2 linked regions of the Tistrella mobilis genome follow. The protein of the gene in region 2 interacts with the protein of the main gene of each other region in a pairwise test. Links are inferred from orthologs where the notes say so. Each region holds a gene or a part of one and is shown on either strand. Other genes may lie near its edges.

Evidence for each region. The genes of interacting proteins can lie anywhere in the genome.
Region 1: the proteins of P7L68_RS17815 (region 2) and P7L68_RS27435 interact in binary tests that used the Escherichia coli proteins (3 or more experiments, as listed by UniProt). The link is inferred for Tistrella mobilis from one-to-one orthologs.

What each region holds. Positions count from the first base shown.
Region 1 is NZ_CP121017.1:4,830,658-4,833,984, forward strand. It holds P7L68_RS27435 ([protein-PII] uridylyltransferase), read right to left. Parts: upstream 3,009-3,327; coding sequence 201-3,008; downstream 1-200. Other genes in the region: murJ (murein biosynthesis integral membrane protein MurJ), read right to left, coding at 1-113; P7L68_RS27440 (MetQ/NlpA family ABC transporter substrate-binding protein), read right to left, coding at 3,193-3,327.
Region 2 is NZ_CP121017.1:2,654,102-2,656,849, reverse strand. It holds P7L68_RS17815 (P-II family nitrogen regulator), read right to left. Parts: upstream 1,670-2,748; coding sequence 1,331-1,669; downstream 1-1,330. Other genes in the region: P7L68_RS17810 (aminotransferase), read left to right, coding at 2,106-2,748; glnA (type I glutamate--ammonia ligase), read right to left, coding at 1-1,072. UniProt on the Escherichia coli protein: P-II indirectly controls the transcription of the glutamine synthetase gene (glnA). P-II prevents NR-II-catalyzed conversion of NR-I to NR-I-phosphate, the transcriptional activator of GlnA. When P-II is uridylylated to P-II-UMP, these events are reversed.

The DNA.
Region 1 (3,327 bases), 2.2 Mb from region 2 along the record:
GCCGCCGCCCCCGCACCCAGCAGGCCGGCCACGAGAACATCGCGCGCGAATCCGAGGATCCGCGACATCATGGTGAGGCCACCCACCGTGGCCGCGGCGCGCATCAGGTTCATGAGGTGCGGGTGTATCCGAAACCGCGCCCGGCGGAAAGGGGCATCAATGGGGCGACGGGGGCGGCTCTGCAGCTGCCCCGTCGCTGATCATTCGGCAGCGTCGCCGGCAGCGGTGGCGGTACTGCGGATGGTACCGTCATCGGCGATCACCGGCCCGGCGGCATCGAGGGCGGCCAGCAGTTCTTCACGGATCCTGGTGAGCTTGCCCTGATGAGTGATCTTCAGGCCGAACACGTCCTTGACGTAGAAGGTGTCGACCGCCCGCTCGCCATAGGTCGCGACATGGGCGGACGAGATGGTCAGGGCCAGATCCGAGAGCACGCTGGTGATCGCGAACAGCAGGCCCGGCCGGTCCCGGGCGGTCACCTCGATGACCGTCTGGGTGTTGCTTGCCCGGTTGTCGATCAGCACCCGGGGGGTGACCTGGAACACGTCGGTGCGCTTCGGCCCGTCGCGCCGGGCAGCCAGCGCCTTGGCGGGCCTGAGCTCGCCCGAGAGCGTCCGCCCGACCAGATCGCGCATCCTGGCGACCCGGACCTCGTCGTCATAGGCGGAGCGGTCGGAGTCCTGCACCCAGAAGGTGTCGAGTGCCATGCCGTCGGTGGTGGTGACGATGCGGGCGTCGACGATGTTGCCGCCGGCTAGTGCCATGGCACCGGCGACGCCGGCGAAGAGGCCGTGATGGTCCGGGGCGTAGACCGTGATTGCCGCCACCGAGCGGAAGCGGTCGGGGGCGACGTCGATCACCAGCGGCGCCGGGCCCTGACGGTCGGCCTTGGCGACCAGGCGGGCGTGGCGCTCCAGAACTTCTGCGTCATGGGCCAGCCAGTAGGAGCCGGGCATGCGCTCCACATGGGCCTGGAAGGCGGCGCCGGTCCAGTCGGCCAGACGCTCGCGCAGCTTGTCCTGCACCGCCTGGATCCGGCCGGCACGGTTCAGCCCCTCGACATGGCCACCGGAGAGCTGTTCGGCCGCGCGGTAGTAGAGTTCACGTAGCAGCGTGCCCTTCCAGCCGTTCCAGACATTCGGGCCGACGGCACGGATATCGGCAACGGTCAGGACGGTCAGCAGGCGCAGCCGTTCCATTGACTGGACCATGTCGGCGAAGTCGTGGACGGTCTTCGGATCTTCAATGTCGCGCTTGAAGGCGACCGCGCTCATCAGCAGGTGCCAGCGTACCAGCCAGGCGACGGTCTCGGTTTCCTCGGGCGTCAGACCGACCCTGGGGCACAACTTGCGGGCGACCTCTTCTCCCAGCACGGAATGATCGCCGCCGCGCCCCTTGGCGATGTCGTGGAGCAGCACCGCCATATAAAGCACCCGGCGCGACAGCACCTCGTGCACGATCCGGGTCGCGAGCGGCAGTTCGTCGGGGAAGTTGCCCTTCTCGATCCCCGACAGGATGCCGATCGCCCGGATGGTGTGCTCGTCGACCGTGTAGACATGGTACATGTCGTGCTGGGTCTGAGCCACGACCCGCCCGAAATCCGGAATGAAGCGGCCGAAGACACCAGCTTCGTTCATGTGGCGCAATGTGGCTTCCGGATCCTTGGGTGAGGTCAGGATGTCGAGGAAGACCTGGTTGGCCGCCGGATCCTCGCGCACGCTGTCGTCGATGTATTTCAGGTTCTGGGTGATCCAACGCAGAATCTGCGGATGGACATCCATCTCGCGACTTTGGGCGACCCGGAACAGCTTCAGCATCTTGATCGGCTGTTCGGCGAGTTCGTGGCGATTGGCGAGCGTCAGACGGCCGCCCTCGATCCGGAAGCCGTCGATCTCGCGCCGCATCAGGATGCTGGGCATGCGGATCTTGGGCTGGCGCTGATTGGCGCTTTCCAGCGCTGCGCACAGAATCCGGGTCAGGTCGCCCACATCCTTGGCGACCAGATAATAATGCTTCATGAAGCGCTCGACCCCGCGCACCCCCGGCCGGTCGGCATAGCCCATCAACCGGCCGATTTCGGTCTGGACGTCGAAGGTCAGACGATCCTCGGGCCGGCCGGCGATATAGTGCAGGTGGCAGCGCACCGTCCACAGGAAGTTCTGGGCCTTGGCGAACCGCCGGTATTCGCCGGCGGTGAAGACCTTCTGCTCCACAAGATCCGACAGATTGTGGACGCGATAGGAGTATTTGGCGATCCAGAACAGGGTATGGAGGTCGCGCAGGCCGCCCTTGCCCTCCTTGACGTTGGGCTCCAGCACATAGCGGCTGTCGCCCATCCGCCGGTGGCGCTCGTCGCGCTCGGTGAGCTTGGCCTCGATGAACTCACCCGCCGTGCCGACCATGATGTCGGTGGCGAAGCGCCGGCGCAGATCCTCGTACAGCACCATTTCGCCACAGAGCTGGCGGCTTTCCAGCAGGCTGGTGCGGATGGTCATGTCGCCGCGTGCCCGCGAGATGCACTCGTCGACCGAGCGTACCGCATGACCGACCTTGAGCCCCAGATCCCAGAGCAGATAGAGAATGTATTCCGCCACCTGCTCGCCGCGCGGGGTCTGCTTGTAGGGCATCAGGAACAGCAGATCGACGTCGGAATGCGGTGCCAGTTCGCCACGGCCATAGCCGCCGATCGCCACCAGGCACAGCCGGTCGGCCGAGGTGGGGTTCGCGACCGGATAAACATGGGTGGTGGCCAGATCGAACAGGGTGCGCACGATCTGGTCGATCAGATAGCAGTTCTCGCGCACCACATGGGCGCCGTCGGCCCCGGCATCGAAGCGCTTGCGGATCTCCTCCCGTCCCTTCGCCAGATGCTCCTTCAGCATGGCCAGGATCTCACGCCGGAGCTTTTCCACCGGTTTGCCCGTCTCCTCCACCAGCTGCTCGATGTCGGCCATCAGGGCGCGACGGTGGATGATCTGCCTCTTGTTGCGGATGGCGGTCATGTGGATCGGGGCCTCGGATGTCGGCGATACGGCGGTGGTATGTGCGACGGGGGCGGGGGATCCTCGTGCAACGGCGAAGGCCGGACCTCCCGTAACGGGCGGCCGGCCTTGTCAGACTACCTGAGAGATGGGGCGGAGGCGAGGTGCCGTCACCCCTTGATCCACGTGGCGGAATCAGTCTCTTGCCGGCTTACCAGGCGGGCAGGATCGCGCCCTTGAACCGCTCGGCCAGGAAAGCCTTCACCTCGTCGGACTGGTAGGCCGCCACCAGTTTGCGGATCTGCGGCGCATCCTTGTCGGCCGCCCGGGCGGCGACGAAATTGCC
Region 2 (2,748 bases):
CGATGCGCTTGCCCTTCGGGCTCGCAACATAGGGGATACGGATCGAGGCCGAACGGTTGCGCGCCGAGTAGGCGAGCAGCACGGGGGCTTCGAAGCCCGGGATCAGGCGCTTGTAGCTGTTGGTCGACGGGTTGGTGAAGGCGTTCAGCGCCTTCGCATGCTTGATGATGCCGCCGATGTAGTAGAGGCACATCTCCGACAGATCGGCATAGCCCGAGCCGGCGAAGAGGGGCTTGCCATCCTTCCAGATCGACTGGTGGGTGTGCATGCCCGAACCGTTGTCACCCGAGACCGGCTTCGGCATGAAGGTGGCCGACTTGCCGAAGGCATGGGCGACGTTGTGGACGACGTACTTGTACTTCTGCACGCCGTCGGCGGTCGCGGTCAGGGTGCCGAAGCCGGTGCCCAGCTCGTTCTGCGCCGGTGCCACTTCATGGTGGTGCAGGACCGGGGTCATGCCCACGGCCTTCAGCTGCTCCAGCATCTCGCCGCGGATGTCGGACATGCTGTCGACCGGCGACACCGGGAAGTAGCCACCCTTCACCTTCGGACGATGGCCGGTGTTGCCCTCGTCATAGGCACGGCCGCTGTTCGAGGGCAGTTCCAGCTCGTCGACCGAGTAGGAGGCGCCGAACATGCCGACATTGAAGCGGACGTCGTCGAACAGGAAGAATTCCAGCTCGGGGCCGAAGAAGGCGGTGTCGCCGACGCCGGTGTACTTAAGGTAGGCCTCGGCGCGCAGCGCGGTCGAGCGCGGGTCGCGCTCATAGCCCTGGCCGGTCGACGGCTCCAGCACGTCGCAGACCACGACCAGGGTCGGCTGCGCGGCGAAGGGGTCGATGAAGGTGCTGGTGCAGTCGGGCATCAGGATCATGTCCGACTCGTTGATCGCCTTCCAGCCGGCGATCGACGAACCGTCGAACATCACGCCGTCCGTGAAGGTGCCCTCGTCCACCGCCTCGGCGAAGTAGGTGGTGTGCTGCCACTTGCCGCGCGGGTCGGTGAAGCGGAAATCGACGAACTTGATTTCGTTGTCTTTGATCTGCTGAAGGACAGTCTTCGCGTCCGACATTTTCTATCCTGCCTGTTGATTGGCCTGCCTGTTGACGGGCCTGCCTGGACTGCGGCATCCGGACCACCGTGTCCCCGGATGATCCGTCATACCGACCGGTCGGCCCGCCGTCAGGCGTCTGCGGGGGCGGGGCCGAGCTTTTTTCAGTCTCGTGAGTGCACCACCGGCGGCGGTGCGGATCAATGGCGATCTGGTTGCAGGGCAGATCCGTCCGGGCCGGTCGTCTCCGGCCTGCTGCCCGGTGCCCTGCGGAACCGTTCAGAGGGCGTCGTTGCCGCGCTCACCGGTACGGATGCGGATGGCATCCTCGACCGGCGTCACGAAGATCTTGCCATCGCCGATCCGGCCGGTATGGGCGGCCTGCTGAATGGCTTCGATCGCGCGCTCGACCTGGGCGTCGCCGACCACGATCTCGATCTTCACCTTGGGCAGGAAGTCGACGACGTATTCGGCACCACGATACAGCTCGGTGTGACCCTTCTGGCGCCCGAAACCCTTGGCTTCGGTCACGGTCATGCCCTGAAGGCCGATCTCGTGCAGCGCCTCCTTCACCTCGTCGAGCTTGAAGGGCTTGATGATGGCTTCGATCTTCTTCATCTCGGCGGCTACTCTCGTCAGTCGCGCGCATGAACCGGAAGATCCGGGCCCCTCAATCCGACTGCCGGTCACGGCGGCCAGGACCTGCGGGGCCTGGAGGCGGGGGGTGCCGGTCATGCGCTGGACGCGCCCGAGCCGTACACCGGCAGGTGGCGCGCACCACCCACGCCGACCAACGTTTGCACGTGCCGTGCCAATCTGCGCAAGTCACTGGTACATCACGGACCAGCCCGCCCGGAGGCGCCGCGACGGTGCGAGGGTCCACGGGCTTTGGCTAAAACACGGGCAGGTGCTGCCCAAAACGAAGGCAGATGGGCCAGCATCTGTGCGGCTGCCTTGTCGGATGGCTCCGCTTCTGCGATCCTCGGGCCCTCGTCTTCACTCAACCCAACCCGAGATTGAGAAATCCGGGGCGGCGCATCAGCAGGAACGGGCCGTGCAGTTCGCCAATCAGATCCTCTCCGGCTATGGCACCACCATCTTTACCGTGATGAGCGCGCTTGCGCAGGAGCACGGGGCCGTCAATCTCGGCCAGGGCTTCCCCGACTGGGAGGGGCCCGAGGAGGTGCGGCGTGTCGCCGCCGACGCCCTCATGGCCGGCGGCAACCAGTATCCGCCGATGGCGGGGATCCCCGAACTGCGCCGCGCGGTGGCCGAGCATGACCGCCGATTCTATGGCATCGAGGTCGATCCGATGCGCGAGGTCATCGTGACCTCGGGCGCGACCGAAGCGCTGGCGGCGGCCCTGCTGGGCCTGCTCAATCCCGGCGATGAGGTCGTGCTGATCGAACCGCTTTACGACAGCTATCTGCCGATCGTGCAGCTGGCGGGTGCCGTTCCGAAACTGGTGCGGGTCGAGCCGCCGCATTGGGAGCTGCCGCGCGAGGCGCTGGCGGCCGCCTTCGGGCCGAAGACCCGCATGCTGCTGATGAACTCGCCGATGAACCCCACCGGCAAGGTGTTCAGCGACGACGATCTCACCTTCCTGGCCGATCTGGTCAAGGCGCACAACGCCGTGGTGGTCTGCGACGAGGTGCATGAGCATCTGGTCTTCGACGGCCGCGCCCACCGGCCGATGA